One region of the Oceanisphaera avium genome, then DNA from elsewhere that is predicted to be linked to it. Evidence: predicted binding sites of a transcription regulator. Region 1 holds the regulator's gene; each other region holds the start of a gene.

The links. The regulator sigma-54, encoded in region 1, starts transcription at its own class of promoters, with help from an activator protein. The targets are predictions, from matches to a motif close to TGGCACNGTTTTNGCTT.
Region 2: the regulator sigma-54 is predicted to act here: its motif matches at 2,613-2,629, upstream of CBP12_RS06020 (flagellar assembly protein T N-terminal domain-containing protein).
Region 3: the regulator sigma-54 is predicted to act here: its motif matches at 2,203-2,219, upstream of flgB (flagellar basal body rod protein FlgB).
Region 4: the regulator sigma-54 is predicted to act here: its motif matches at 6,859-6,875, upstream of CBP12_RS08600 (superinfection exclusion B family protein).

The regions. Positions count from the first base shown of each region.
Region 1 covers NZ_CP021376.1:2,628,349-2,637,357, reverse strand. Annotated here, with positions in the region: gene CBP12_RS12160 (KpsF/GutQ family sugar-phosphate isomerase) at 1-920, shown strand, start outside; gene kdsC (3-deoxy-manno-octulosonate-8-phosphatase KdsC) at 920-1,471, shown strand; gene lptC (LPS export ABC transporter periplasmic protein LptC) at 1,468-2,016, shown strand; gene lptA (lipopolysaccharide transport periplasmic protein LptA) at 1,985-2,515, shown strand; gene lptB (LPS export ABC transporter ATP-binding protein) at 2,518-3,243, shown strand; gene CBP12_RS12135 (RNA polymerase factor sigma-54) at 3,330-4,784, shown strand; gene hpf (ribosome hibernation promoting factor) at 4,808-5,095, shown strand; gene ptsN (PTS IIA-like nitrogen regulatory protein PtsN) at 5,098-5,544, shown strand; gene rapZ (RNase adapter RapZ) at 5,554-6,420, shown strand; gene CBP12_RS12115 (HPr family phosphocarrier protein) at 6,407-6,682, shown strand; gene pmbA (metalloprotease PmbA) at 6,788-8,128, opposite strand; gene yjgA (ribosome biogenesis factor YjgA) at 8,231-8,755, shown strand; gene tldD (metalloprotease TldD) at 8,845-9,009, opposite strand, start outside.
Region 2 covers NZ_CP021376.1:1,313,504-1,318,669, reverse strand. Annotated here, with positions in the region: gene CBP12_RS06030 (helix-turn-helix domain-containing protein) at 1-222, opposite strand, end outside; gene CBP12_RS06025 (nucleoside deaminase) at 510-992, shown strand; gene CBP12_RS06020 (flagellar assembly protein T N-terminal domain-containing protein) at 1,399-2,547, opposite strand; gene CBP12_RS06015 (FlgO family outer membrane protein) at 2,845-3,597, shown strand; gene CBP12_RS06010 (LPP20 family lipoprotein) at 3,587-3,994, shown strand; gene flgN (flagellar export chaperone FlgN) at 4,110-4,523, opposite strand; gene flgM (flagellar biosynthesis anti-sigma factor FlgM) at 4,525-4,845, opposite strand; gene flgA (flagellar basal body P-ring formation chaperone FlgA) at 4,928-5,166, opposite strand, start outside.
Region 3 covers NZ_CP021376.1:1,303,049-1,312,057, reverse strand. Annotated here, with positions in the region: gene CBP12_RS05990 (chemotaxis protein CheV) at 1-156, shown strand, start outside; gene CBP12_RS05985 (CheR family methyltransferase) at 175-996, shown strand; gene flgB (flagellar basal body rod protein FlgB) at 2,359-2,760, shown strand; gene flgC (flagellar basal body rod protein FlgC) at 2,757-3,176, shown strand; gene CBP12_RS05970 (flagellar hook assembly protein FlgD) at 3,183-3,881, shown strand; gene flgE (flagellar hook protein FlgE) at 3,893-5,182, shown strand; gene flgF (flagellar basal-body rod protein FlgF) at 5,963-6,706, shown strand; gene flgG (flagellar basal-body rod protein FlgG) at 6,718-7,506, shown strand; gene flgH (flagellar basal body L-ring protein FlgH) at 7,557-8,243, shown strand; gene CBP12_RS05945 (flagellar basal body P-ring protein FlgI) at 8,633-9,009, shown strand, end outside.
Region 4 covers NZ_CP021376.1:1,858,427-1,867,435, forward strand. Annotated here, with positions in the region: gene guaD (guanine deaminase) at 1-179, opposite strand, end outside; gene xdhC (xanthine dehydrogenase accessory protein XdhC) at 288-1,151, opposite strand; gene xdhB (xanthine dehydrogenase molybdopterin binding subunit) at 1,170-3,548, opposite strand; gene xdhA (xanthine dehydrogenase small subunit) at 3,541-4,986, opposite strand; gene CBP12_RS08590 (TetR/AcrR family transcriptional regulator) at 5,325-5,945, opposite strand; gene CBP12_RS08595 (GlcG/HbpS family heme-binding protein) at 6,211-6,642, opposite strand; gene CBP12_RS08600 (superinfection exclusion B family protein) at 6,948-7,520, shown strand; gene CBP12_RS08605 (methylglyoxal synthase) at 7,607-8,068, opposite strand; gene CBP12_RS08610 (bacterioferritin-associated ferredoxin) at 8,247-8,438, opposite strand; gene CBP12_RS08615 (TIGR01244 family sulfur transferase) at 8,561-8,998, opposite strand.

The DNA of each region.
Region 1 (9,009 bases):
AGGCAGCCATCGATGGCCTTTATCAATATTTGGATCATGCCTTTACTGAGGCTTGCCAATTACTGTTTGACTGCCCCGGAAAAATTATTGTTACTGGCATGGGCAAATCCGGTCATATCGCCCATAAAATAGCCGCCACCTTGGCCAGTACCGGCAGTCCGGCTTTTTTTATGCATCCAGGTGAAGCTAGCCATGGGGATCTGGGCATGATTGGCAAACAAGATGTGGTGCTGGCCTTATCAAACTCAGGTGAAAGTAGTGAAATTATCTCTTTATTGCCGGTGCTTAAACGCCGTGCTATTCCGCTGATCTGCTTAACCGGCAACCCAAGCTCTACCATGGCACGCGAAGCTAATGTGCATTTATGTACTCGCGTTGAACAAGAGGCCTGTCCTTTAGGCTTAGCTCCTACAGCAAGTACTACTGCGGCATTAGTCATGGGCGATGCGCTGGCCGTCTCCTTATTAGAAGCGCGTGGCTTTACTGCCGATGATTTTGCACTGAGCCATCCTGGCGGCGCTTTAGGTAAACGCTTGTTACTTAGAGTAGGTGATATCATGCATAAAGAGCAGCATGTGCCAAGCGTGGGGCTTAATACCCTGATCATCGATGCGCTATTAGAAATTGGCCGCAGTGGCTTAGGTTTTACCGCCGTGGTCGATGAGCAACAAACCTTAGCCGGTATCTATACTGATGGCGATCTCAGGCGCACCTTAGATAAAAAAATAGATGTGCATACCACCACCATAGATAAAGTGATGAGCAGCCATTGCACCACAGTGCACGCCAACATGCTGGCCGCAGAGGCGGTGCAACTAATGGAAGAAAAGAAAATTAGCGGTCTCTTAGTGCTCGATGACGCTCGCCGCCCCATTGGCGCTTTTAATATGCACGATTTATTACTAGCAGGAGTAATTTAATGGAGCAATCCGAGCTGTATGGCCCCATAGCTAGCAATGTGTGGCACCAGTTAAGTCAAATAAAGCTATTAATCTGCGATGTAGATGGCGTGTTATCCGATGGCCTAATTTATCTAGGCAATCAAGGTGAAGAGTTTAAAACCTTTAACACTAAGGATGGTTTTGGCATTAAAGCGCTGCAAAATGCGGGCATTGTGGTGGCGGTGATCACTGGGCGTGAGTCACGTATCGTCACCGAGCGCATGGCGTCCCTTGGCGTTAGCCATGTTTTTCAAGCACAAGCCGATAAGCGTATTAGCTTTAATCAACTCTTGAGCGAGCTTAACTTAAGCCCTGCGCAAGTCGCATATATCGGCGATGATGTGGTGGACTTACCCGTAATGGCATTATGTGGCTTAGGCGTGGCGGTTAATGATGCCCACCCCTTGGTACGAAAGCGCGCCGATTATATAACTCAGCTTAAAGGCGGGCGAGGTTGTGTACGAGAAGTGTGCGATCTAATTTTAGAAGCACAAGGTGTACTCGAACAAGCCCAAGGTATGAGTATATGAGCCGACAAACATGGGCGTTTGGCGGTTTATTTTTAGTGGCGCTTATTAGCTGGCAATGGTTTAAGCCTGTGGCCACTAAGCCGGCTAGTCAACAAGACTATCAACCTGATTTTATTGCAAAAAACTTAAAAAGTGTGCAGTTTAATCAGCTAGGATTACCGTATAGAAGCTTAAACGCCGATTATGCTGAGCACTATGAGCCGCTCACCATGACCCTAATGGAAAAACCTGTTATCTTGCTTTACACCCCCAATGGTGAGCCGCAGTGGCGTCTCAGTGGCGACGAGGGCATGATTAACACCGATGACAACGCCGTATTAAATGGCAATGTCATCGGCAAGGGTTTACAAGCTCAGGCCGTGATCAAAACCCTGACCACTGAATACTTAGAACTGGATTTTATTAATAATCAGCTACGCTCAAATCGTGCGGTACAGCTGAGCAGCCCCACTTATCAGGCCCACGGCCAAGGGTTACTGGGACAGATTGATCAACAAACGGTGGAACTACTGCATGATACTCAGGCAACCTACACGACTCCTTAGCTTTGCGGCACTATTAGTGCTGAGCATGAGTACCACTCAAGCTAAAGAAGCCGATTATAAAGAGCCCGTCACCATAGATGCAGGCAGTCAATTGGTGGAGCTGGCCAACAATAAAGTGACCTTTACCGATAATGTTATCGTTAAACAAGGCACACTCGATGTGCGCGCCGCTAAATTAGTGGTAACCCGTAATGATAAAGGCTTGCAAACCATGACCGCGTACGGCTCACCTGCCACTTACTATCAAGTACTAGACAGCGGCCAGCCGGTAAACGCTCAGGCTAAACAGATTACCTATGACATTAAAACTCGCTCCATTACTTTGCTCAATAATGCACAATTAAAGCAAAACGATAACATAGTGACCGGCTATCGTATTCGCTATGACATCGACCGCGAGCAAATGGAGGCGCAAGGTCAAGGCAATCAAGGACGGGTAAAAACCGTATTTTTGCCTGAGCAATTGCAAGAGATGAATAATAAAGAGGCTAACCCTTAATCATGGCAACCCTGAAAGCTCGCGGTCTACAAAAAAGCTATAAAGGCCGCCAAGTGGTAGCAGATGTGAGCTTAACCGTTAACACCGGTCAAATTGTGGGCCTACTAGGCCCAAATGGTGCGGGTAAAACCACTTCTTTTTACATGATAGTGGGCTTAGTGCAGCGCGATGCTGGCCGCATTACCATTGACGATGAAGACATTAGCCACCAGCCTATGCATGTGCGCGCCCGCTCAGGTATTGGTTATTTACCTCAAGAGGCGTCTATTTTTCGCCGCTTAAGTGTGGCGGATAATATTATGGCGGTGCTACAAACCCGTAAAAATTTAACAGCCAATGAGCGCGAGCAAAAAATGGAACAGCTGCTCGAAGAGTTTAACATTGGCCATATTCGCCACAGCCAGGGCATGAGCTTATCGGGTGGGGAACGCCGACGAGTAGAAATTGCCCGCGCGTTAGCCGCCGATCCGCGCTTTATTTTATTGGACGAACCCTTTGCTGGGGTTGATCCCATTTCGGTGTTGGATATTAAGCAAATTATCTTGCACTTGCGTGATCGTGGCTTAGGGGTGTTGATTACTGACCATAACGTTCGAGAAACGCTTGATGTGTGTGAGCGCGCTTATATTGTTAGCCATGGCCATCGCATTGCCGCTGGCACCCCCGCAGAAATTCTCGCTAACGAACAGGTGAAAAAAGTCTATTTAGGCGAGCAATTTAGCCTGTAAGCATCCTCCTAGATGATGTTAAAACAGCCCTCCCCTGCAGTTGATAAGAAAGGACTTTTGGTTGCTATGAAAGGGTTTTTACAACTATGAAGCCAACTCTTCAATTACGTATGGGGCAACAACTCACTATGACCCCGCAGCTGCAACAAGCGATTCGTTTGTTGCAGCTGTCGAGTCTGGAGTTGCAGCAAGAAATTCAACTAGCACTGGAAAATAATCCGCTGTTAGAGCAAGAAGAAGCCGACGAGTCGGCGTTAGATGAAGAATTAGCGCCGCTCCCTAGCGCTCAAGACGAGCAAATGGCCACCGATAAAGCCATGGAGCAGCATCAACTATCTGATGAAATGCCCATGGATACCCAGTGGGACGATATTTATACCGCCTCTGCAGGTACGGCAGGCACCGGGGGAGTTCCTGAGGGATTAGAAGATACGCTTTATCAGGGTGAAACCACCGAGACTCTGCAAGATTATTTATTATGGCAAATGCAGCTTACGCCCTTTAGTGAGACCGACCAGGCCATTGCCTTAGCCATTATTGACGCGATTGATGACGCTGGGTATCTCAGCGTCGAGCTAGAAGATATCTTGGCCGCGGTCAATGGCGGTGACCAAGCCATAGAAGCCGACGAAGTGACGGCGGTTCTAAAGCGAATTCAGCATTTTGATCCACTGGGCGTAGGCGCGCGCAGCGTACAAGAGTGTTTGCGAATACAGTTACTGGCGCTTGAGCCCACGACCTTATGGCTCGACGAAGCGCTCTTGCTTATCGATGAACACATGGAGCTATTAGGTAATCGCGACTATCGTACCTTACAGCGCCTTACTCGGCTTAAAGAAGACGAGCTAAGAGATGTGTTAGCTTTAATCCAACAGCTAGAACCGCGCCCCGGTAATACCTTATTGCAGCATAACTCTGAATATGTCATTCCCGATGTATTAGTGACCAAACAACAAGGCATATGGAAAGCCGAGCTCAATTTAGAGACCTTGCCTAAGGTGCGATTAAACCAAACCTATGCCGCTATGGCACAAGGTAAGCAAGGCGCAGATGGCCAGTTTATTCGCCAACATACTCAAGATGCAAAGTGGTTTATCAAGAGTTTAGAAAGCAGAAATGAGACCTTACTCAAGGTTGCTAATTGTATTGTTGAACAACAACAGGCATTCTTTGAGTATGGTGCTGAGGCAATGAAGCCCATGGTACTCAACCAAGTCGCCGAAGTAGTAGAGATGCATGAGTCGACTATTTCTCGCGTTACTACTCAGAAATTTTTGCACTCTCCTAAAGGAGTGTTTGAGTTAAAGTATTTTTTCTCAAGCCACGTAGGCACCGAAAGTGGCGGTGAGTGTTCTTCCACTGCGATTCGCGCCTTTATTAAGAAACTCGTCGCGGCAGAGAACCCAGTAAAGCCATTGAGTGACAGTAAAATCGCTCAACTATTGGCCGAACAGGGGATACAAGTGGCCAGACGGACCATAGCCAAGTATCGTGAGTCACTGGCCATACCCCCTTCCAATCAGCGTAAACGCCTGCTGTAGGGCGAACCTAGAAGGAAGATCTTATGCAAATAAACTTGACCGGACATCATGTTGAAATCACTGAGTCATTACGTGATTATGTAAATAATAAATTCGCTAAACTCGAGCGCCATTTTGATAACATCACCATAGTGCATGTGGTGTTAACGCTAGAGAAGCTACAGCAAATTGCCGAAGCTAAAATTCATCTCAGCGGTGGTGAAATTTTTGCCACTTGTCAACAAGAAGACATGTACGCTGCCATCGACGGTTTGTTCGACAAACTCGATCGCCAAGTTATTAAACATAAAGAGAAGCTCAAGCAAAAATAACCATGGAAGTCGCCGATATTCTAAGCAGGGACTGCACGCGAAGTGCCGTCCCTTGCTCGAGCAAAAAAAGGGCGCTGGAAATTATCAGCGAGCTCGCCGCAGAACACCTCAACGTTAGCAGTCAACAATTGTTTGACTGCCTTTTAGCACGGGAAAAAATGGGCAGTACCGGTATTGGCAACGGCATTGCTATTCCTCATGGTCGTATTGGTGATGAAAACCAAGCCACCGCTGTGCTACTCACTTTTGCTGAGCCGGTGGAATTTGATGCCATCGATAATCAGCCCGTTAGTTTAGTGTTTGCCTTGCTCGTGCCTGAGCAAGAGTGTAAACAACACCTTAAAACCTTGTCATTGATTGCAGAAAAGCTCAGTGATAAGCAGATCTGTAAGCAGCTGCGCCAAGCTAAAAGCGACGACGAGCTCTATCAGATCATGATCTCTTCCTAAGGAGCCGATATGCAGCTGGTCATCGTCAGTGGTCGTTCTGGATCGGGTAAAACCGTGGCGTTACGGGTACTTGAGGATTTAGGCTATTACTGTGTCGATAATTTGCCAGTAGAGCTGCTCCCCCAGTTAGTTAAAATGCGCTTAAATAAGCCTGGCGAAGTGGCGGTGAGTATCGATGTGCGCAACCTCCCCGATAGCAGCGAAAAATTAGAAGCTTGTTTAAACGATGTCCGCGCGCTTGAGAGCGTGAATTTATCCAGTATCTTTATTGATGCCGATAATGCAGCGCTGATCCGCCGCTTTGGTGATACTCGCCGTCTCCACCCGCTGTCTCGCTTGAGCTTAACGCTCGATGAGGCCATTCGTGAAGAAACGCACTTATTGGCCCCCTTATCTTCTGAGGCTGACTTGCGTATTGATACCTCAGAGTTAAGTATTCATGACTTAAGCGAAATTATTCGCGCGCGCATTCTAGGTAAGAAAGAGCGCGAGCTAAATTGGGTATTTGAGTCTTTTGGCTATAAATTTGGTATCTCTCAAGATGCCGACTTCGTCTTTGATGCCCGCTTCTTGCCTAATCCCCACTGGATTGATGAACTTAGGCCTTTCAACGGCCGGGATGAACCGGTAGCTACCTATTTAAATAGCCAGCTGGAAGTGACTAAGTACCTTTGGCAAATCGAAAACTTACTGGTCACCTGGATGCCCCACTTAGAGCGAAACAATCGCAGTTATGTCACAGTGGCGATTGGGTGTACCGGTGGTAAACATCGCTCTGTCTACTTAGTTGAGCAATTAGCTAAGTCGTTTAAAGAAATGGACAAAAGCGTACAACTGCGCCACCGCTCACTAGAAAAACAACATGCAAAAAGTTGAACGCGACTTACAAATCGTTAATAAGCTAGGCCTTCATGCCCGCGCCGCCGTGCAACTGGTGCAAGTGACCGAGCAGTTTGCTGCCACAGTTACCGTGTGTAGCCAAGGTAAGCAAGCGCCGGCGAACAGCGTCATGGGGTTATTAATGCTAGAAACTGCCCAGGGTCATGCCATACGGGTAGTGGCCGAAGGTAAAGACGCCGCCGCCGCCATGGACGCGGTAGCCGACTTAGTCGCCGCGCGCTTTAACGAGGCAGAATAAGACCAAGTCGTACGCTGTACGTGATACGAAAAGACGCCAACCCCCCTTACAAAAATACCGTCTTTATAGACGGTATTTTGGGTTTATTACGTATAACGTAAGGCGTTACTGACCGGCAATCTTCATTTGATCAATCAGTACCGAACCCGTGTGCAAACTAGAGCGCAACTCGGTATCTGTGCCTACCGCTTGAATACCTTGATACATCTGTTTGAGATTACCGGCAATGGTGATCTCTTCTACCGGATAAGCAATTTCGCCGTTTTCTACCCAAAAGCCTGCCGCACCGCGGGAATAATCGCCGGTCACAATATTGACCCCTTGGCCCATCATTTCCGTAACTAATAAGCCGGTGCCCATTTCTTTAAGCAGCTGCTCAAAGCTTTGGCCCGTATTAGCAATTTCCCAGTTATGAATACCACCGGCGTGCCCCGTAAGGGCAAGGTTTAACTTGCGCGCCGAATAACTGGTGAGTAAATAGGTTTGCAGCTTACCTTGCTCAATAATTTTACGCTCAACGGTGCGCACGCCTTCATTATCAAACGGGGAGCTGGCCAAGCCTTTATCTAGATGGGGGCGCTCTTTAATCTCAAACCAGTTTGGAAAAACTGACTGTCCCAGCGCATCCAGTAAAAAAGAAGACTCTCGGTATAAGCTGCCGCCACTGATCGCCATTACAAAGTGACCAAATAGGCTAGCTGCCACATCGGGATGAAACAATACCGGCGCATGTTGAGTACCAATCTTACGCGCCCCTAAGCGCCCTAAGGTACGGGTCACCGCTTCGTCTGCCACCTGCTTGGGTGTCCAGATATCATGTAAGCTGCGCGCTGAGGTATAGCCATATTCGCGTTGCATGTCGCCATCTTGCTCACCAATTAACACACAACTTAGCCCAAAACGGCTAGCTGCATAGCCTTTAACAAAGCCATGACTATTGCCATAGACTTTAATACCCACATTACTGGAAAAACTAGCACCGTCTGACTGTTTAATGCGCGGGTCTCGATTTAGCGCGTGCTGCTCACACTCTAGCGCTAATTCAATGCCATCTTGAGGGGTGAGTTGCTCGGGAAAGCATAAGGCAATGTCAGGGGCATCCCAAGCTAAGTCATCAGCCGGCGCCAGCCCTGCAAAGGGATCAGGGTTAGTGTAGCGCGAGATATCAAGCGCAGCGGCTACGGTGCGCGCAATTGCATCGGGGCGCAAGTCAGAGGTAGACGCCGAGCCTTTACGGCCATCACGATACACGGCAATACCAAGTGCGCCGTCTTTATTAAACTCAATATTTTCAAGTTCAGCATTTCGAGTGTTCACGGATAAGCCGGTTTGGCGGCTAATAGACACTTCTGCACTGTCGGCACCTAAGCGTTTGGCGCTCTCAAGCGCTTGCTCTACTGCCAGCTCAAGCTGGCGCTGTTCGGTTTGAATATCTGCTAGGGTCATAATAATTTCACTGGCTCAGTTTGCAGTTAGCATAACAGACCCCTGCGCGCCTTGGGAGAAGCTGGTAATATATATGTCATGTTCATTAATACGGAAAAGCCTATGCGCCGCCGAGCCACAGCCCAAGAGCCAGAAGAAGAAATTGAATGGGTGAGTAAGAGTGAAATGAAGCGAGAAAGCCTAGCTCTCAGAAAGCTGGGTGAAGACTTGGTTAAGCTTGAGCCTCATGAATTAGCTAAGATCCCACTCGATGAAGACCTAGCAGAAGCCATCAACCTCGCGCATCGGCTAAAAGGTAAGCATGAGGGCCTGCGCCGTCATATGTCTTATGTGGGTAAATTATTGCGCAGCCGAGATGTTAGCGATATCCAACAAGCCTTAGCCGGCTTTGAGCACAAAAATGCCGTGGTAAATGCTAAATTCCATAAGCTTGAACTGTGGCGAGATCGCTTAATTAAAGAAGGCGATAAAGGCGTAAACGCAATTTTGGCAGAGCATCGTCAGTTAGATCGGCAGAAATTACGACAACTGGCTCGCACAGGGCGGCGTGAGCTAGCAGCCGGCTTACCGCCTGCCGCCTATCGCGAGCTATTTCAGTATTTGAAAGCGAATATTAAAGAAGAATAAAAAGCGGTAAGCTAGCAGCCGTCAGAAAAAATAAAAAGGCAGCGCATCATCAGATGCGGTGCCTTTTTTAACTTATAGCTGCCCGAGGGCTATTGCGTGCCGCCCACGGTTAGCTGATCAAGTTTCAATGTCGGCTGGCCCACTCCCACTGGCACACTTTGACCTTCTTTACCGCACACGCCAACCCCTGCATCCAAGGCTAAATCATTGCCTACCATGGATACCTGGCTCATGGCCTCAGGTCCATTACCGAT
Region 2 (5,166 bases), 1.3 Mb from region 1:
CTCAAAGGTAGGGAACGGAGATTTTTCACGAATTGAGACTTCATAGCCCAAATAATCCAGCATTTTCATGACCTTCCTCAGACCAACGTCGCCCGAACGGCCCAGTTCAAAAGCATTGATTGTGGTGCGAGACATCGCCAAATGGTCGGCCATTTGTTGTTGCGAAATTTTTTTCTGTTGGCGTAGTTCGCGTATTATTTTGCCTAGCTCTAAATAATCCATAATGTACAAAATAACCTACAGTTGGCGATTAATTATAAATATTGTACATTATTTTGAACATTTAATTAAAGCTTAGCAGACGGCTATACGCTTTACGCCGACCACTATACGAAAAAACCAAACCAGTTTTATCTTTAACGCATGGCGTACAGCGTTAGACGTACCGCTTTCTTTTAGCTTGGTGCTAGGCGCCGGGCGCTGCCCTGTATTTGTTCTTTCGTGGCCAAGGCGTTTCTATTTAGGTAGGGTTAAGCTAGATGCGTGTTTAGTAGGCAGGAGGCTTTGAGATGACCATAAGCGAACAGGACTTACGATATTTACGCCGTTGTGTGGCGCTGGCAGAAGAATCATTGACGGAGGGTGATCAACCGTTCGGTTCAGTATTGGTATCGGCACAAGGAGCAGTGCTGGCCGAAGATCATAATCAAATTCATACCAATGCCACTTTTCATCCAGAGTTGACACTGGCGCAATGGGCCGCCGAGCATTTAAGTGAAACAGAACGTGCGCAAACCACTATGTATACCTCGGGCGAGCATTGTCCTATGTGTGCGGCGGCTCATGCCTGGGCGGGGTTAGGGCGGGTGGTTTATATTTGCTCGGCTAAGCAATTTGCTACTTGGTGTGCAGAGTGGGGCGTGCCACCCTCGCCAGTTAAGGCGTTATCTATTAATGAAGTCGCGCCCGATATTAAAGTACAAGGGCCGGTACTGGAGCTAATGGAGCAAGTTAAAGCGCTGCATAAACGCTATTTTGGTATTACTGAATAGAAAACGACTCGCTTAATACGATGTTGAGTTTTAGTGTTGAGTGAAATGAGAGGGTGAGCTTGAGTATTAAAACATAGATCCTGACGTGCGTCAGGATGACGGCAAAAGGCTGGCGGTGTTTTTCCTGATAGCTTACGGCTGATAGTTAGTCGTCTTACCGGTATTGAATCTACGTCATGCTGAACTCGATTCAGTATCAGCATGGCGGCGACCGTATCTCGCTTTGATGTTTAAGGTCTATAGATTAAACCGAGATCCTGACGTGCGTCATGATGACGGCAAAGGGCTGGCGGTGTTTTTCCTGATAGCTTACGGCTGATAGTTAGTCGTCTTACCGGTACTTAATCTACGTCATGCTGAACTCGATTCAGTATCAGCATAACGGCAAAGGGCTGGGCGCTAACTATTATTTTACCGAGGTCAGCATGTCGCCAGGCGTAATACGAATTTGGCGAGCCGCGGCATCGGCGGGTGCCAATATGCTGTAATCGGTATGACTTTGTTGTACCACAAATTGCGCTTTAGACGAGGTTTCGCTATAAAAGCCCGGCTGTAACTGGCGCCGGTGAATCAGTGTAAATCGATCGCCTGGCTGAATGCCGGCTTGGCGGCCTAAGTCCATTAAAATCCCTTCATCAGATTGCTGCAAAATATGCGCTATCGCTTTCATGCACGATTGTGCTTTTACTATATCGCGGGCAATACGTTGTAATAGTTGGTCGGCGGCGACGCCATAAGAAGATTGCCAAAAGCTTTGTTGTGCCACATTGACCTTGTCATGCTTTTTAAAGGTCCACGGCGCTTCAATATGATATTGCTGCGAAATTAAGCGCTCGCCGGTGAAGCTGTCTTCTAAGTGAATGGTGATTGAAAATTGGCGCACTTGGCGTTTTTTTTGCCAAGCTAACCAGTTGCCATCTTCCATACTAATGTCATTGATCACCCCACTGAGCAGCAGGCGCGATTGTTGTTTATTAGCCAGTACATCACTGCCTTTACGTAGGCCTTGGCTGCGCGGTAGGTGAGAGTCGGTTAATAATTGATGATCAAGTTGAGTCATTAAGTTGACGCTATTCGCCAAATGCTGGGCTAAGCGTTGGCTGCTCGCGTGTCCCAGTTCATAAATTTGCCCAAATCGGCCTTGCTCAGGATATTGCAGCGCAAAGGGCGTTAGGCTAATGCCAGGGCGATAACGGCTAGCGCACTGGGCTTGTACTTGCTGAGGGTTGGGCCAAATATCGGCGCGCAAGGTCAGCCATAACCGTCCTTGTGAGCGGCGCTCATTAGTCACTACATAATCCATTAGCTCACCTTGAGCGGCAATATCCAGTCGCTGGCCAGAAAGCGCCCCATTAGTAACGGACTGTACCGTCGCCACCGAGGCGCCTGCTTGAAGTAGGGCGTCGGTAAGAGCTTGCTCCATGGCTTGCTGGCGCGCCATTTCTATTCCTTGGCCAAGGGGCGCCGAGCCTTCTGCTTGATACCAGTCAGCCTGCGCGCTAAACGCAAGCGGCAGTAGTAATACTAATGTGGGCAACAGGGCTTTTTTTGACACGATAGCGTCCTAGTTAGCAGCGAGCAAAAGATATATGGCTCAGCAATCAATTGTTGGCAAGGTTTATGCAAAAAGCTTGCCTACTAGTAATATTAAATAGTCAGCAAGATGACTCTTAGCGCTTCAGCCTTTGCTAGCCGCGGCTAGCGCGTTATTAATGATAAATAAAGCGTAGTGAAATAAACGGCATTTTTTTGCCGCTTAGGTTAGGAAATGCGGGCGAGCAGTAAAGTTTGCCAGTGCTAGGCCGATAGCCTTAGTCAGCTAGCCCAAGTGGGCATTTTATTTTATGGAGTCATGATGACCAGATCTCTTATTCTGCTAATGGTACTAGGGCTAAGTGCTTGTACCAATACAGAAGAGCAGCAGTTTGATGCTAATAATCATTATCTGCCCCATGATCATGCGGCTCATTATATTAATCGCAAACCCTTAGGGCCATTAGTTGCACCTGAGGTATCGCCTCGTCATAGCCAAGATGGCATTCCGATGCGCATGAGTGCGGGTACGCGCAGTGCGTATTTACCTCAAGCTGGGCCTTCTTTAGTGGGCGGGCAAACGCAATTACAGCAACATATGTCAGCATTGGCTTATCGTTTAGTATCCAGTGGTCACCAATTAAATGCGGGCTCTGGCATCGCCGTTAGTGGTTTTGTGGATCAAGAAGATTATAAAACACAAAGTGAATTTGGCCGCTTATTGTCAGAGACCATGATGTTTCAACTTAATCAATATGGCTTGCGGGTAGTGGACTTTAAAACGCTGCCTTTTATTCGCATTACTCCTGAGGGCGATCTCAGTACGAGCCGCGATTATCGCCAACTTAGCTCACGCATTGGCGCTCAATATTTAGTTCACGGCACCATTAGTGATACCTCTGGTGGTAAATTAGTGAATGCGCGCTTAATTTCCATGGGCGATAACAGCGTGATTGGGAGCGCCCAGCAGTTTATTCCACAGTATTTGGTGGCCAGTTTAGTTAAAGCCCAAGGGCCAGAGCCAAAAGTACAAGTAATTACCCCTGAATATAGGAGCCGTTATGCTAAATAAGCGTGGGCTATTAATTGCTTTATTGTTATGGCCATTAGTTGCCTGTAGCCAACAGCCAACGGGGGGCCCCAAGGCGGCTAAAAATCATTTGTATGCTGTAGGATATGCACCTATTAGCTTGCAACAGCCACAAGATCCGCAGCAAAAATTACTCCACGCCATGCGCGCCTCTAAATTAGACGCTTATCGTGAGCTAACCGAACAACTCAGTGGGGTATTAACTTCTAGCTCTAGCGTAACTAACAGCAATATTTTACAAGATGGCCCTGTCACTAACAGTAGCCGCGGTGTGGTGCGCGGTGCGCGCGTAGTGAACAGTTATCCCGATGGCGATATGTACATTACTGAGTTAGAGCTAGATTTAAAACTGTATGAAAATCTGCGCCTTGGACGATAAAGAACGAGAGATACCGGAGCCGTCATGCAGAACTTGATTCAGTATCGGTATGACGAAAAACAGCCGTCATCCTGGCGAAAGTCAGGATCTTTCAATTTAGCGTTTAACAGTAAAACTACACTTTAAAGCCGCTGCCTTTATTGATGCCTTTAGTATGACCTTTTTGATCGTAAGTCATGCTTTGGCGCTCGTGCAGACGGCTTAAAATATTAGCGAGCTGGCGCACGCCATTTAGAGATTGTTCAAGTAATTGCTCGGCGACCGCACTTTGCTCTTGGCAGGTAGTGACTAATTGACGAAGACTGTCTACTTGCGGTTGAAAATCAGTGGTTAAACGCTCGCGCTCTTCATGACTTGCCAGCTCTGCATCGGTATTTTGAATATTAATCAGCAGTGTCTGTTTGCGCTCAGCTAAGGCGGGTAAGTCTAGTGCTTGGCGTTTTACGATCAACTCAAGCTCTTGTTGAGTGATCTCTAACAAAAGCTCAAGTTGGGATTTCTGTTGAGTTAATAGCGCAGCAAGCGACATATTAGAGGCCTTCTAAATCCTGTTCAAAACGGGAGATATTGGCTGCCAGTCGATCGCTGTCTACGTGATAGCTGCCCTCGTTAATGGCTTTTTTCAGCGCTTCAAGACGAACACTATTGTCTGGCGCTGGCGCATTTGCCAAAGATTGCTGCACTTGGCTCAAGTGTTTTGCTTGGGAGGTAAGAGTAACCGAGTCTTGCTTAGCCACGCTGGTGCTGGGTGCGGCCGTGCTCGGGGTGTCTGTGCTCACGTTTTGCTTAAATTTGTTAGCAGGAAGTGGGGCATTAGTGCCAACTCCTGAAGGTAATTTGTCGATAGCCATAATATGAAAGTCCTATTTTGCTGCTGCGTACAAGGGTATCGGCGTGGACTTTAATAACTTTAGGAATAATTAGCAGCCAACTTTATAGTCGCACTTGTACTTGGCCGGCGCTAATAATGCGCGCACTGATCTCTCGGCCTGAGTTCACGTTACTGACTCTAATACTATCATTAAAAGTGCCATCTTCTTTAGCGATGCCGTCGGTTTTAATAGTTAAGCCACCGGTTTGGGCCAAAATGCTGACTCTATCGCCTTTGCACACTACACATAATTGGCTGCTTAAAATAGGTTGTCCGGCGCGCAAGTCTCGTTTGCTACGCG
Region 3 (9,009 bases), 1.3 Mb from region 1:
CGCAATAGCGCAGCCCTTAAAGATTTGCATATTATTTTACATACCTCCTTAAGTGGTGTGTTTAACAAAGCACTGATTGAAAAAGTCGGCGCCAATAATTTTATCGCCAAATTCCATCCCGACGAGCTGGCAACGGCCGTGAAGGCTGCATTCTAAATTTCTGTAAGGAAACGGATGAAAAATCTGACCGACGAACAATATCAAACTTTTTGCCGTTTTTTAGAAACCAGTACCGGGATCGTATTGGGTGATAATAAACAGTATTTGGTAAAAAGCCGGCTGTCGCCTTTGCTGGCGCGCTTTAAAATTGAGTCGCTTAACGATCTCATGGTTAAGTCGATGAATATGCGCGAGCGTGAGCTTAAAACCGCCGTGATTGACGCCATGACTACCAACGAAACCCTGTGGTTTCGCGATACCTATCCGTTTACGTTACTCACAGAAAAGTTATTTCCGGAATTAGCCAAGCCTGGGAAAATTTTAAAAGTGTGGTCTGCGGCCAGCTCGTCTGGCCAAGAGCCTTATTCTATTGCAATGACCGCTCTAGAGTATCAAGCAAGAAAGCCGGGAAGCTTGCCGGGGCTGCAAATTGTGGCCACCGATATTTCGGCCAGTATGCTTGAACAGTGCAAAACCGGAATTTACGATAGTTTATCGCTAGCGCGAGGTTTGTCGCCTGAGCGCAGAAGTCACTTTTTTACGCCGCTAGCTGAGGGCAAGATGCAGCTGCAAGAAAAAGTGAGAAACATGGTGAGTTTTCGCCCGTTTAACTTACTGGATAGCTATAGCTTATTAGGCAAATTTGACATTATTTTTTGTCGAAATGTGCTTATTTATTTTTCACCGGCTAATAAGACGAAAATCCTCAATCAATTTGCCAGCTCCCTAAACCCCGGAGGCTATTTGCTATTAGGTGCTTCTGAGTCGTTAACCGGATTATCAGATAAATTTGAAATGATCCGCTGTAACCCCGGCATTATTTATCGCATTAAATAAGCCTCGTTATCTTTTAAAGCAAGATCCTGACTTTCGTCAGTATGACGGCATAACCCAACATCACCTCGTATCGTCATACCGGGCTTGCCCCGGTATCTCATACCCACGACTCAGTACTTTAAGAGATCCTGATGTTCATCAGGATGACGGCTAAACAACTATACCGTCATACCGAGCTTGCCCCGGTATGTTGTTTCAAGACGTAAACCAGATCCTGACTTTCGTCAGGATGACGGCATAACCCAACATCACCTCGTATCGTCATACCGGGCTTGCTCCGGTATCTCATACCCACGACTCAATACTTTAAGAGATCCTGATGTTCATCAGGATGACAGCTAAACAACTATACCGTCATACCGAGCTTGCCTCGGTATCTTGTTTCAAGACGTAAACCAGATCCTGACTTTTGTCAGGATGGCGGCTAAACCCATCACCACTCCCTATAGTCATGCCGGGCTTGCTCCGGTATCTCATACCCACGACTCAATACTTTAAGAGATCCTGATGTTCATTAGGATGACAGCTAAACAACTATACCGTCATACCGAGCTTGCCTCGGTATCTTGTTTCAAGACGTAAACCAGATCCTGACTTTTGTCAGGATGGCGGCTAAACCCATCACCACTCCCTATAGTCATGCCGGGCTTGCTCCGGTATCTCATACCCACGACTCAATACTTTAAGAGATCCTGATGTTCATCAGGATGACAGCTAAACAACTATACCGTCATACCGAGCTTGCCTCGGTATGTTGTTTCAAGACGTAAACCAGATCCTGACTTTCGTCAGTATGACGGCATAACCCAACATCACTCCCTATAGTCATGCCGGGCTTGCTCCGGTATCTCATACCCACGACTCAATACTTTAAGAGATCCTGATGTTCATCAGGATGACGGCTAAACAACTATACCGTCATACCGAGCTTGCCTCGGTATCTTGTTTCAAGACGTAAACTAGATCCTGACGTTCGTCAGGATGACGGCATAACCCAACATCACCTCGTATCGTCATGCCGGGCTTGCTCCGGTATCTCATACCCACGACTCAATACTTTAAGAGATCCTGATGTTCATCAGGATGACAGCTAAACAACTATACCGTCATACCGAGCTTGCCTCGGTATCTTGTTTCAAGACGTAAACCAGATCCTGACTTTTGTCAGGATGGCGGAGGCGACTCATTAACTTACCGTTATAACCTTGGCACGGCTTTTGCTTAATATAAATCAAGATAAGTAAGAGGCGATAAATAAGCGTGTAATATTCAATTTACTAGTGAATAAACGCTTAATTTGGCCAAGGTGGCAACAGACTGCCGCAGCGGCAAGCCGCTAATTAACGAGATACGAGGTGCAGGGTGGCGATTTCATTTGATAAAGCCTTTGGGATACATCAGCACGCCTTAACGGCGCGCTCTAATCGCGCCGAGGTATTAGCCAGTAACTTAGCCAATGCCGACACGCCTGGCTATAAAGCCAAAGATGTGGATTTTCAGGCGGCGCTAAGCCAAGCCCAAAACAGCCAAGGCTTTTCATTGGCGCGCACTAACCAGCAGCACTTTGCGGTAGATATTGCGCCGCCGGGTATGGTGCAGTTTAGAGTGCCTAATCAGCCTGATACTGGGGATGGCAATACGGTGGATGTACAAACCGAGCGTAATAATTACATGGAAAACGCCTTGCAATACCAAGCTTCGCTTGAGTTTTTAAATGACAAGATAAGCGGCCTGTTAAAAGCCATTAAAGGAGAATCAATGTGAGCCTATTTAAGGTATTTGATATTTCCGGCAGCGCCATGAGCGCTCAGTCGGTGCGCCTTAATACCACAGCCAGTAACTTGGCGAACGCCGACAGTGTGAGCTCAAGTATTAATGAAACCTACCGCGCGCGTAAACCGGTATTTGCCGCCGACTTAAACCAGGCGCTTTCAGATCGTCAAGAAAGTGTCGGCGTAAAGGTGATGGGCATCGTCGAAACGGATAAGCCCTTACTTAAAGAATTTCATCCCGATCATCCTATGGCAGATGCCGAGGGCTTTATTTATAAGCCAAATGTGAATGTAGTGGAAGAAATGACCGACATGCTCAGTGCCTCACGTAATTATCAAACTAACGTGCAAGTAGCAGATGCCGCTAAGCAGATGCTGCAGCAAACACTGCGTCTTGGTAAGGGGTAATAAGCCATGCAAATTAACCAAGATTATCTAGATGGCATGAAATGGCCGGGCGAACAAAGCCCTGCAGAAAAAGCTAAAGATCCCAGTCGTGCGCAATTAGGGCAAGAAGACTTTTTTGCCCTAATGACGCAACAGTTGGCCTATCAAGACCCCTTTAAACCGGCGGATAACTCCGACATGATTGCCCAAATGACCGCTTTTACCAGTGCCGATGGCATTAGTAAAATGGGTGAGCAGTTATCTGGCTTAAGTGAGGTAATGACTTCTAGCCAAGCGCTGCAGGCCTCAAGTCTAGTGGGCCAAAAAGTATTGCTACCCAGTAACATTGCTTATTGGGATCAAGCAGAGCCGGTAGACGGCGTGGCAGTAACGGGCGAGGGCGCTAATAACGTATTAGTGCGCATTGAAAATGAACAAGGTCAGTTAGTGCGCTCAATTGCGCTAGAGGGGCCACAGCGAGGCAACGTGCCTTTTACGTGGGATGGTTTACAAGAAAATGGCGAGCCTGCAGTAGCAGGGCGCTACAAAATTAAGATCAGCGGCTTAGTGAATGATAAGCGTGAAGATCTTAATGCATTGGCCTTTGGCCGGGTAGATAGCGTCACTTTGGGTAGTGCTAATAGTCCGACTTTGGTTAATTTATCTGGTTTAGGGGGTGTTCCTTTGAACCAAGTACTTGAAATTGCTGGCCGTAAAGCGGCGTAAGGAGCACAACTATGTCTTTTAATATTGCCCTAAGCGGCGTTAACGCAGCCCAAAAAGACCTCGACGTTACTGCAAATAACATCGCTAACGTTAACACCATCGGTTTTAAAGAGTCGCGCGCCGAGTTTGCTGATGTCTATGCCAACTCTATTTTTGCTAACGCCAAAACTCAAACCGGTAGTGGTGTACAAACCGCCGCCGTATCGCAGCAGTTTCACCAAGGCGCACTGCAATTTACCGATAACTCGCTCGATATGGCGATTAACGGCAGTGGCTTCTTTGTGGTGTCTAACGAAATTGGCTCACTGGATCGTACCTTTACTCGAGCTGGCGCATTTCGCTTAAATAACGAAGGCTTTGTAACTAACTCTCAAGGGCACTTTTTACAAACCTATAAAGCGAACAGCGACGGCTCCCCTGCTGGCTTAGGCATTAATAGCACACAGCCGCTGCGCATACCAGATAAAGCCGGCCAGCCGCAGCAAACTGCAGAAGCTCGCACCAGCGTTAACTTGCCGGTAAAAGCTAATGCCATGGACCGAGTCGCGACCCCTTTTGATCGCGAAGACTCCGCGACCTATACCTCGTCCACTTCGATGACGATTTATGACTCTATGGGTGATACACATACGCTCACTCAGTATTTCACTAAGATTGGTCCTAATCCGAATGTTGTTCCTGCTATCACTGGCAACCAATGGGAAATGCGGGTGGCAGTTGATGGACAAATGAAACAAGGTGGTACGCCTGCCAGTGATACCTTGGATTTAACCTTTGATAACAGCGGCGTATTAACTGCTCCATTACCTACAGAGTTTGAGACGGTTGCTTTAGGTTTTACTAATGGTTCAGACGCAGGTCAAAAGATAAACATTAAGATCCCTGATGCCACGCTTAACTCCGGTGCCTTTGAGATCACTGAGTCTCGCCAAGACGGTACTACAGTAGGGCGTTTAACTAAGGTGGATGTGGGCCCGGATGGGTTAGTACAAGCCACTTACAGTAATGGCTCTACAGAAAATTTAGGCATAGTGGCCATGGCGCGCTTTCCTAACGAGCAGGGCTTAACGCAAATTGGTGATACCCAATGGCGCCAATCTTTGTTATCGGGCGAGGCAGTTACCGGCCAGCCTAATACTGGTATTTTCGGTAAGGTAAGTGTGGCGGCGTTAGAGCAATCTAACACCGACTTAACCTCCGAGCTGGTCGATTTAATTACCGCGCAGCGTAACTTCCAAGCTAACTCGCGGGCGCTAGAAGTGAACAGTACACTGCAACAGACCATACTGCAGATCCGTTAAGGCATAGCTCGAAGCTTTAAGCTATAAGAAAACTCTAACACCGCTCTTACAAAGAGCGGTTTTTTTTATTGCCCTCATCCTGATACTGAGTTGTTGTTCGCATGACGGCTCTAGGATTTGCTCTGCTTTTGCCGTCATCCTGACGCACGTCAGGATCTCGCCTTTAGGTTTAAAGAAAAAATGCTAAGTGCAAGATACCGGAGCAGGTCCGGTATGACGGCTGCTGAATCTGCTATGTTCTTGTTGTCATCCTGACGCACGTCAGGATCTCGCCCTTAGGTTTAAAGAAAAAATGCTAAGTGCAAGATACCGGAGCAGGTCCGGTATGACGGCTGCTGAATCTGCTATGTTCTTGTTGTCATCCTGACGCACGTCAGGATCTCGCCTTTAGGTTTAAAGAAAAAATGCTAAGTGCAAGATACCGGAGCAGGTCCGGTATGACGGCTGCTGAATCTGCTACGTTCTTGTTGTCATCCTGACGCACGTCAGGATCTGGTGTTAGTGTATTAAACAATAAAGCGAGATCCCGAAGCTTCGTCATGCCGAGCTACGACCCGGTATCAGGATGACAGCGAGTTCGAGATGCCAGCTACAGAGTTCGAGATGCCAGCTACAGTATAGTGCTACCCAGCTCAGCATTTGTTTTCCTCTCCTCACGCTTCACACCTTACTTCTTACATTTTGTGGCACCTTTCTTGCATTGTATTTAAACAATTCGCTGGCTAGCCTGTTGGCCCAGTATTAATCAGTACTTATTCGACCAAGGTCGACGGAGCTGAAATGGATAAATTGCTTTATATCGCCATGTCTGGCGCCAAAGAGAACATGCACAGCGTGGCCGTGCGCTCTAATAACTTGGCCAATGCCAATACCACCGGCTTTAAAGCCGACATGGAGCAAGCGCGCGCCATGCAAGCGTTTGGTGAAGGTGCGCCAACGCGCGTGTTTGCCATGACAGAGCGCCCTGGGCAAAATTTTGCCACCGGACCCATTCAAACCACAGGTCGAGATCTTGACGTTGCCGTGGCAGGAGAAGGTTGGCTGGCGGTGGAATCTAAAGATGGCAGTGAAGCTTATACCCGTTTTGGTAACTTGCAGGTGGCTCCTGATGGCCGCTTGCAAACCAGCACCGGTTTAAACGTATTAGATGATAATGGTGGCGCGATTATTTTGCCGCTGCCATTAGAGAAAATGGAAATAAATAAAGACGGTACTATCTTTGCGCGCCTTGAAGGGGAACCCACCGATGGCGGTGAAGAGCTACAGCGCATTAAAACCGTGTTGCCTAATAATGCCGAGATTGAAAAAGGCCAAGATGGCTTATTTCGCCGTAAAGACGGACAAGTTGAGGCAGCTTCGGCTCAAGTGCAATTAATTGCCGGCGCGCTGGAGGGCAGTAACGTCAATCCCGTATCAGAAATGACCCACTTAATTGATTTGCAACGCCGCTTTGAAACCCAATTAAAAATGATGAGTCATGCAGAAGAAAACGATAAAGCCCATGCTCAGCTGCTGCGCATCTAAAGGAGAATGTAATGAACCCAGCATTATGGATCAGTAAAACCGGTTTAGACGCTCAGCAGACCAATATTTCGGTCACCTCAAATAACTTAGCGAACGCCAGCACCGTGGGCTTTAAAAAAGGCCGAGCGATTTTTGAAGACTTGCTCTATCAAAATATTCACCAGCCCGGTGGCCGAGCCTCAGCCGATACCAACTTACCCTCCGGCTTAATGTTAGGTGCCGGTAGTAAAGTGGTTGCTACGCAAAAAACCTTTACCCAAGGTAGCGTGCAAACCACAGATAACGCGCTGGATGTGATGATTGATGGCCGTGGCTTTTTTGAAGTATTGCTACCCGATGGCACCACCAGTTATACCCGAAATGGTCAGTTTGCGCTGAACGAAGAGGGCGTGATTGTTACTCCAGGTAACGGTTATCCGCTACAGCCAGAAATGCAAATTCCTGAGAACGCGCAAAGCATTAGTGTAGGGACTAACGGTGAAGTCTCGGTGCAAATGGCCGGCCAAGCCGAGGCCCAAATCATTGGTCAGTTAATTATTACCGACTTTGCTAACCCTGCGGGTTTACAGCCAAAGGGTGAAAACTTGTATTTAGAAACCCAGTCCAGTGGTGCTGCGATGCAAGGCATTGCCGGTGCTGATGGTTACGGCACCATTAAGCAGGGCATGTTAGAAACCTCTAACGTTAACGTGACCGAAGAATTAGTGAACCTTATTCAAGCGCAGCGCGTGTATGAGATGAACTCTAAGGTGATTTCATCGGTAGATGACATGCTGGCGTATATTAACCAGCAGTTGTAACGCAGGCGCGATAAATTAATAGCAGTTAGTTAATAAAGGTAGGAATAGATATGCGCAAACACATAACGGTAATAAGTGCAGTGGTGATTGCAGGCTTAAGTTTAGCCGGCTGCTCCAGCACGCCTTATACGCCTAAGCCTGACGATCCGGCGTTTGCGCCTGTTATTCCTAGCTTAAGTGAGCGCCAACTTGAGCCTAATGGTTCTATTTTTCAAGAAAGTTATGCCAACAGTTTGTACTCTGATGTAAAAGCGCACAGCGTAGGCGACATTATTACCGTGGAGCTGGCGGAGTCTACTCGTGCGCAAAAGCGCGCTACGACCCAGCAAGGTAAAGACTCCAGCTTTAATATTGGCACACCTACCTTGGGCGGCTCGGCGTTAGCGGTGGCGGGTTATCCACTTAGTGCTTCTATGTCGAGCGGCAATGAGTTTGATGGCCAAGCGAATACTAATCAAAGCAACAGCTTACAAGGCAGCATTACTGTAAGCGTGGCTCAGGTATTAGCTAACGGAAATTTACTGGTGCAGGGCGAAAAGTGGATCATGCTTAATACCGGTGAAGAATATGTACGCATTAGCGGCATGATACGCCCGCAAGATATTAGCTCAGATAACCGCATTGCCTCGAATCGCGTGGCTAACTCGCGTATTTATTACGGCGGTACCGGCGATTTTGCTAATACCCAAACCCGCGGCTGGTTATCTAAGTTCTTTAATAGCCCGTGGATGCCTTAGTTTTTTATTGCTGATGAGGCAGGAGATACCGGAGCCGTTATGCTGAACTTGATGGAGTATCGGTATGACAGAAAACAGCTGTCATCCTGACGAAAGTCAGGATCTGGTTTAAGTCTTAAAACAAGATACCGGAGCGAGTCCGGTATGACGATAAGACGTGAGACGTGGGTTTATGCTGTCATCCTGATAAAAGTCAGGATCTTTTCTAGGCCAGAGTTGTCTGCATGAGATACCGAGGCAAGCTCGGTATGACGGTACAGAGTGGTAGGTTGTTTAGCCAGACGGCATAACAAAACAGCCGTCATCCTGATGCACATCAGGATCTGGTTTTTTAGATTTTTACAGTTTTAAGCATTCGCTTTAATTTAGGTTTTGTTCAGGAGAAATACATGAAGCAGCTCACCGGTATCTTACTGAGCTTAACCTTATTCACAGGTGTGTTGGCGCCCGCGCATGCGGCGCGTATTAAAGACATTAGCTCGGTGGCCGGTGTGCGCGCTAACCAATTAGTGGGTTATGGCTTAGTGGTGGGCTTGCCTGGTACCGGTGAGCGTAATAACGCCTTTGCCGCTCAAACCTTTAGAACCATGCTCAATAACTTTGGTATTACAGTACCAGAAAACCTACGCCCTAAAATGAATGACGTGGCACCGGTGGCCGTGCATGCCGAACTGCCGGCCTTTGCTAAGCCTGGCCAAACTATCGACATTACCGTGTCGGCCATTGGCGAAGCTAAAAGTTTGCGCGGTGGCACCTTATTGCAAAC
Region 4 (9,009 bases), 770 kb from region 1:
GCTGTGTGCGGTGCTAAGCGTGCCAATACTGCTTCGGCAGGACCAATGTCACTGATTATACCTTGGTCAACGACTAACAAACCGTCTTCGTAATAAGCATAACTGTCTTCTAATCCCACTTGGCTGGGGTCGCCTAAGCTATGTAAAATAGCGGCGCGATACGCGTGTAGTTGCGTCATAAGACGACTCCTGTCAATGCGCCCATCGGGCAGTCTTTATAGACTCCCGCACTGGGCGGGCGTTTAAATTAATGAGTAAGGGTTAAGTTAGAGATAAAAAATGGCAACTCAGCTAGAGACAGATAATGAGGGTGAAGCTAATTCCTTAGTATAAGTCGCAGCGACTTGCATGGCGGGCGCTGACGGCTGAGGCGCCACAAAGGTACCTTGGTAGACACTGATCAGCTGACCGGCGACTGAGACTGCAATTTCTGCCGGATGCTTACCCACCACACTGCTAATGCCTATGGGACATATCATTTGGCTTAAATCGCGGGCATTAAAGCCACGCTCACTGAGTTTATAGTCAAAGCGTTTGCGCTTAGTGGCAGAGCCAATTACGCCAAAATAGGCGGCGTCTTGGCGTTTTAGGATAGCGGCGCACAGTTCAAGATCTAATTGATGGTTATGAGTCATCACCAAATACATGCTAGCGGCAGGTTGGCTGGCAACTTCTCCTACTGGATCGTCGCTAACTAGTTGCGTAACACCGCTAAACTGCTCTGGTGGAAACTCAGCTTGGCGCTCATCTATCCACGTAATACGAAAAGGTAGCGTAGCCAAAATATGCACTAAGGCTTTAGCCACGTGCCCCGCGCCAAACAGCACTAAATGGTGGCGCGTGCGCACCACAGGCTCGAGCATAATACTGGCCATACCTCCGCAGCACTGGCCTAGGCTAGCGCCTAAGTTAAAGCGCTCTACTCGCATGGTTTGTTCGCCACTTAATAGCATATCGCGCGCCAGCTTCAGCGCTTTATACTCCAAATGGCCGCCGCCGATAGTGGCGTAGCAGGCATGCTCGGTCACTAACATCTTAGTGCCGCTATCGCGGGGGGTGGAGCCTTTATGCTCCACCACAGTGACCATGACACAGGGCTCACCTTTGCGCTCTAACTCCGCTAAGACTTGGATCCAGTTATCTTTAAACATAACTTTACCTCTGTAAGGTCAAAGCGACGAGGCGTGTTGTTCTTGCCACGCTTGTAATTGCTCTACCGCTAATAACACCCGCTCAGGTGTAGCGGGCGCATCAATATGGGGGTATTTTTTATAATCGCTAACACTCGCAATCGCATCTTTAAGCGCGCACCACACCGAGATGCCTAACATAAAGGGCGGCTCACCTACGGCTTTAGAGTGAAACACTGTGTCCTCAGGGTTTTTGCGGTTCTCGACCAACTTGGTACGAAAATCAATGGGCATATCGCTTATCGCCGGGATCTTATAGCCCGCCGGACCTTGGGTCATCAGCTTGCCTTTATCATTCCACACTAACTCTTCCGTGGTGAGCCAGCCGACCCCTTGCACGAAGGCGCCTTCTACTTGACCAATATCGATCGCCGGATTGAGTGAGTCACCCACGTCGTGCAAAATATCGGCGCGCAGTATCTTATATTCCCCTGTTAAGGTGTCGATAATCACTTCGGAGCAAGCAGCACCATAGGCAAAATAATAAAAAGGGGAGCCGGAGCCCGTGGCATGATCGTAGAAGATCTTAGGTGTGCGATAAAAGCCGGTACTCGATAATGAAATCTGATTGAAATAGGCCAGCTCAATAAACTCAGGAAAGCGCAAAACTTGGTCCCGGATCTTGACCATGCCATTTTTAAATAGCACTTCTTCCGGCGTTACTTGAAAATGCCCCGCCGCCCAATCAATTAGCCGCTGCTTAATGGTTCGAGCCGCATTTTGCGCCGCCTTGCCGTTAATATCAGTACCACTTGAGGCCGCAGTAGGCGAAGTATTAGGGACTTTATCGGTATTGGTAGCCGTGATCTGGACACGGTCTATTTCTACCTGAAACTCTTCAGCAACAATTTGCGCCACCTTAATATTTAAGCCTTGGCCCATCTCGGTGCCGCCATGGTTAAGGTGAATACTGCCATCGGTATACACGTGTACTAAGGCGCCGCCTTGGTTAAGGAAGCTAGCGGTAAAAGAAATGCCAAACTTGACCGGCGTCAGCGCCAAGCCTTTCTTCAAAATGGGGCTTTGCGCATTAAAGTCGCGGATCTCGTTGCGCCGTTTAGCATATTCACTGGACGCTTCTAACTCTGCCACCATCTCATGAATAATATTGTGCTCAACGGGCTGATGATAGTGCGTTACGTTGCGTTCATCTTGGCCGTAAAAGTTAATTTTACGGATCTCAAGCGGATCTTTACCTAGGTAGGAGGCGATCTCGTCCATCACATGTTCGATGGTCATCATCCCCTGGGGGCCACCAAAACCCCGATAAGCCGTATTTGAAGCGGTATTGGTTTTACATCTGTGCCCTACTACAGTGGCATCCCCTAAGTAGTAGGCATTATCCGAATGAAACATGGCACGATCGACAATCGATGAAGATAAATCCGGCGAATAACCACAGTTGCCCGCCACGATAATATCCGTGGCTTGAATACGCCCAGTATCATCAAAACCCACTTTATATTGGTTATAAAAAGGGTGGCGCTTACCAGTCATATTCATATCTTCCATACGCGGCAAGCGGATCTTAGTAGGACGCCCAGTCAGATGGGCTGCCACCGCCGCCATACACGCCGGGCCCGCAGCCTGGGTCTCTTTACCGCCAAAACCCCCACCCATACGGCGCATATCTACTACTACCTTATGCATGCTTACGCCTAGCACGCTGGCTACTAGCTTTTGAATTTCTGTGGGGTGCTGGCTAGAGGTAAACACCATCATGCCGCCATCTTCAGTGGGCACTACCGAGCTAATTTGTGTTTCTAGATAAAAATGCTCTTGACCGCCAATATGTAAGCTACCTTCAATCACGTGCTTAGCATTGGCTAAGCCTGCTGCCGAGTCACCGCGCTGTTGCTTATGGCTTTCGGTCACAAAGTGGCGTTTAGCTAGCGCTTCTTCAACACATAAAATCGGCGTTAAGTCTTCATATTCCACAATGGCTAACATAGCGGCTTTACGTGCTGTGGTTAAATCTTTAGCCGCTACCGCAAACATCGGCTGACCGACATACTCGACCACACCATCGGCAAACAGCGGATCGCCCGGTAAAATGGCACCAATATCTAGCTTACCTGGCACATCCTCGGCGGTGATCACTAAAGTCACCCCTTCTACTTCATAGCAAGGGCTAACATCTAGCTTGGTAATACGGGCATGAGCTCGTTCCGACATACGAGCATAAAGATGCAGCTGATTGGGAAATTCCAGGCGATCATCTATGTATTGCGCCTCGCCTGCCACCTGTTTGGCGGCACTGTCATGGGGCACAGATTTACCGACGCCGGTTTGCAGGTTTTGCTTTACTTGCTCCATCATCTGTTCGATGGTCAAAGTATGTGGTGTGGTTTTAGACATAAGACGTCACCCTAGTTTCCAGTTGCAGACTTTGTTGCTCCAGAAAGTATTTGTAGAGCAGATTAGTAGCTGTTTTAGTACGATATTCTTTACTCGCTCTAAAATCAGACAGCGGCTCAAAATCATTGGCCAAGGCAGCCATGGCTGTTTTTACCGTTGCTAAGTTCCACGGCTGATTAAGTAGCGCTTGCTCACAAGCTGCGGCTCGTTTAGGGATTGCCGCCATGCCACCAAAGGCAATACGCGCTTGGGAGATGGTGGCATTGGTAATAGTGAGGTTAAAGGCACCACATACCGCAGAAATATCGTCATCTAAGCGTTTAGACAGCTTATAGACTTTAAAATACTGATCCGCTTGGGGCTTAGGAATAATGATTTTTTCAATAAACTCACTGCTTTGTTGCGCCGTTTTTTTATAATCGATGAAATACTCTGCAATCGGTAGCTCGCGGCGAGTTTCACCTTGGCGTAATACTAAGCGCGCATTTAGCGCAATTAACACCGGCGGTGCATCACCAATCGGCGATGCATTACCTATGTTGCCGCCAAGCGTACCTTGATTGCGAATTTGCAACGACGCAAAGCGCTCTAACAATTCACCCATATCCGGGAATACCCGACTTAGCGCTTCATAGCTATCACTTAAACTGCGGGCTGCGCCTATAATGAGCTGCGTATCATCTTCTTCTAGTTGCTTAAGCTCAGCCACATTACCTACATAAATCATGGTAGGTAATTCACGATAAAACTGGGTCACTTGCAGCGCTAAATCGGTGCCGCCTGCAAGTAATTGCGCATCTGGGTGTTCAACTAACAGCTGTGCTAACTGGTCACTAGACACCGGTGAGAAGCACACCTTATCGTTTCCGTTAAGGGTAACTAAGGTGTCGGTTTCTATCGTATCAAGCTTGGCTAATATCTCTTTTTCATAACGTGAGAACTGATCAACTAACTGCGGCTGCTCAGCAATGGTCTTGGCAGCATCGACAATTGGGCGATAACCCGTGCAGCGGCACAAGTTACCTGCGAGTGCTTCATAGATATCATGCTGCTTAGCGCTGGGCTTATTTTTGCTAAGGGCAAACATTGACATAATAAAGCCAGGCGTACAAAAGCCACATTGTGAGCCGTGAAAATCCACCATGGCCTGCTGTACCGGATGTAGGCTGCCATCTTTCTCTTTTAGATCCTCTACTGTGAGTAGCTGTTTGCCATGTAAGGTAGACACGAAAGTAAGGCAAGAATTAACAGTTTGGTAGCGGATATGCTCGCCTTCGCGCTCTCCCAAGACCACGGTGCAAGCACCACAGTCACCTGAGCCACAGCCTTCTTTAGTGCCGGTTTTACCGACGCGCGTGCGTAAATAATTAAGCACCGTCATATTGGGCGACAGGTCACTTTCCTCTCGCAATTCTTGGTTAAGTAGGAACTTAATCAAGCTAACCTCCTCAAGCATAAACACGGCACACCTAAGTTGGCGGCACAGCAATAATATCTTCATGTGTAATTAAAATAAAAGCTGACCAATTAGTCAATATAAATTTTACTTTTTGGTAACTTTAATAGAGATATAATCTGATGGGTAACAGTTAACATAGTAAAATCATGAGGTTAGATAAGGAAGGAATAAGATGGGTATTTTTAACGTTTTAGTTACAACAACGACTAACGGCTAAGCCATCACCTAATGATAGTCGCTACCTGAATAAATAACTTATCTGCCACTGTGCTACACCCAGTGGCAGATAGCGCTTAGCGACGCTCATCCGTACTTGATTAAGAATTAGGTAAGGACTTTACGGCGCAGCCGGTAATCACCATGCGTGTAATTAGCTCGGCAGCACGCTCAAAGTCGGTATCCTCTAACTCTTCTTTACCGAGTGCTTGAGTAATTTGCCAATTAAAATCGGCATAAGTTTGAGTCGCAGACCAAATAGCAAACAGTAAATGATGGGCATCTATGTCTGCCATTAAGTCTCTTGCTATCCAATCTTTTAGCTTGCTGCTTAAGGTGCGAGTTTGCTCGGCAAGCTGGGCTATGATGTCGGCAGGGAGATGGGGAGCGCCATGCATAATTTCATTAGCAAACACCTTAGAGGCATAAGGGTAGTGTTTGGAAATACTCAGCTTAGATTTAATGTAGCCCGTCAGTGCCTCTACCGGATCTTGATATTCAATAAAAGGAGCAGAAGCCGCTAACAAGGGCTCAACCACGCTCTCTAGCACGGCGCGATACAGCTTTTCTTTGCTACCAAAATAATAATAAATATTAGGTTTGGGTAATTGGGCAAGCTCAGCAATAGCTGCCGTTTTAGTGGCAGCATAACCGTGCTCGGCAAAGACTCGGCTGGCCGCTTTTATAATAATCTCTTCGTTCTTGGCTCTGATCCGAGACATAGGTTGAACTCCTTATTTTTCGCCCGCTATTATAAGTAAGTTTACGCACATTAGAGCGCGATTGTTTTAAAAAACAAAAAAGCGCCCAATAATATGGACGCTTATCATTATTAATAGCAGTGAGGGGGCAATAAAGTTTCGTCTAATAAAACGGGGTTATTGTTACCCACTCCTGTTTTCGACTAATACATCACATTAGTAATTCACGCTGATAACCACTTAAGCTGCCTTGCCGCCGTGCTTATCAACGCCAATAAATACTGACTTATTTACAATCAGCAACTAATTCTGCTAGTTCTACGCCCGCTACCGCGCAAATTTCATCTACATCTGGCGTATCGCCGCTAATACCCACTGCACCAATAATATTATTTTGGGCATCGCGGATCAGCACGCCACCGGGCGCGGGAATAATATGTCCTTGCGCCATCACATTAACCGCACTCATAAAAGTAGGACGTGCTTCGGCGACTTCAGCTAAACCACGCGAGCTACGCCCAAGTGCCACCGCACCCCATGCCTTGCCCTTAGCAATGTCAGGGCGTAGCAGGCTGGCACCGTCTTGGCGCTGTATGGACACTACATAGCCGGCACTATCGAGTACCGCAACGGTTAAGGGTGCGGCAGAAATCTCTGCCGCACGGGCTAGTGCGCCACGGGTGATGGTTAAGGCTTGATCAAGTGTAACTGTACTCATTGTTAAGACTCCCTGTCGATTTTAGTGTTAGTCGAAGATATGAATGAATTTAATGGGGCACTAATAAAACATAAAACACACACAATGTTAAGAACTTTTGTATACTCTTTACGTTAAGGTAATGTATAAACAGCACCACTGACTGAGTCTTTTTATTCTTTATGCTCTAGTGAGTGCGCTGCCTTAAGTGGCTAAAAGACGGCAACAGGACGCTAATGGCATGTATCTTGCTAAACGCTGTACAGCACCACGCAGATATGAGAACGGCAACAGTTCTCAACGTGCATCTTATACCGGAGAATTTCATGTGGGATTTAAGACAAATTTCGTCCTTTAATCGCTTTATGTGTTGGCTGTTATTAAGCTGCACCTTAGTGAGTGCCTTACCTGCTAGCTGGTTTTCTGGCGCTTTCGGCCTGTGGCTTCGCGATTATCGGTTAGTTTTTATTTTAGGCATGGTAGGTGCAGGCTCTTACTTCTTATCTCACGCCGCTGTGTTGGCCTTTCAATACGTGTTTTATCGCAAGCAGCGTTTAATGCAAGAGCGTCTTTTAAAAGAATTACTCGATTACTTAGATGCTAATGAAAAAGCGGTGTTACGCGAATTTGTGATCCAACGAAAAAGCGTCATAAAATTGCCAGTCACCGAGCCTGCCGTCAAAAATTTGCTCGAGCAAGGCATTCTGACTTATGCCTTTGGTGAACCAGGAGAGGCCGGTTTAAATGCCATTAAGCCGTTGATGATCGCCATTGCGGCGCGCCCTTTGCTTACCTTTAAAGTGTTGGGCCTAAATCCGGCTAATATGACCGACGAGCAAAAAAACCTAATCATGAACAACCGACCAAAATATGCTTATAAGCAATTAGATAGGCATTAGACGAAAACCAGCCTTACGTTATAAGCCGTACGCCATACGACAAAAACTAAAAACGTAGGGCGTACCGCGTAAGGCGTTGTTAACCGCTATTCCTTGGTTCTCTCGGCCAAGTAGCCTTCGTAGTCAGGCACGCTTATACTAAAATCCTTACTCATTTGCATGCTGTCCATCAACATATCAGCGGTGGCCATATTGGTCGCCACTGGAATATTCCAGACGGTGGCTAAGCGTAATAAGGCTTTTACATCAGGATCATGAGGTACGGCATTTAGCGGATCCCAAAAGAAAATCAAGACGTCTATTTTTCCTTCGGCAATTAAGGCCCCCAGCTGTTGATCTCCGCCCATAGGGCCAGACATTAAACAGCGCACCGGTAAGCCCACTTGGCGGCTTAGCATAGTGCCGGTGGTGCCGGTCGCATAAAGATGGTGCAACTTTAAGGCTTCGGCACGCCGTCCTACCCAGTCTAATAACTGGCTTTTCTTATGATCATGCGCCACAAGAGCGACATTTTTATGAGCAGGCAGAGTGCGAAAGGTTTCTTTCATCGGTATGTGAGTCCCTATAACAAGCGAGCCCCATACTAGCGAACTATCGGTGACAAAGAATAGCCTTGTGCACAAATAAAGTACGCAAATGAGGGCGGTGGATCATAGGCACACTCAAAGCCCCCAATGGGGCCAGACTGTAAGCAAAGCTAAGGAAAGGTGTAACGGGAGGAAGCGGCTAAGCCACTTGGTAGTAAGGTGCGGTCTTGGCGTTTTCTTCGGCTAAAATTGCCATGGCAACGGGTACACACTTACCACACTGTGAACCGACGGCCAGTTCTTGTTTTAACTGTTTAAATTCATTGCCACCGCTGGCTATTGCCTCTCGTAACTGGCTATCAGTAATACCTTTGCATAAACATACATACATAGCTCACCTCCTCGCATCAATGAGGCAAATCTAAATGATATTAGTTATCAATGCAAGTCAGATATGCTTAAAAATTAACTAATTTGTGGCCAACCACTTATTTTCAGGTTTTATTAACTCCCTTAAGCGGGTTGATAGAGGCGATTCAATTCAGAAGTCAATCCAGATAAATCATAACCTGCGGCTTTAGCCTGTTGTATCAGCTGGCTACTGGGCGTATGTTGAGCTTGAGTCAGTGCCCACAGCGAGATAGAGCGCATGCCGCTTCGACAAAAAGCTAATACCTTGCGCTGTTGCTGCTCAGCCTGCCTAAGTAGCTCGGCAAAATCACTCACCTGCGCTTGGCTAAGCTCGCCTGGAGTAATGGGTAGCCAATGCCACTCTAACCCTAGCGCCCTAGCCTGCTCGTTCAGGCTCTGCGCTGTGGGCTGCTCGCTAGCCTCACCATTAGGCCTATTACAGATAACAGTGTCATAGCCGGCATCTTTTAGAGCAATAAGATCGTCGTTGTTAATTTGGCCTGCCACCGAGAAAGAAGGGGTCAGTGATTTAATCTCCATAAATGCCTCTT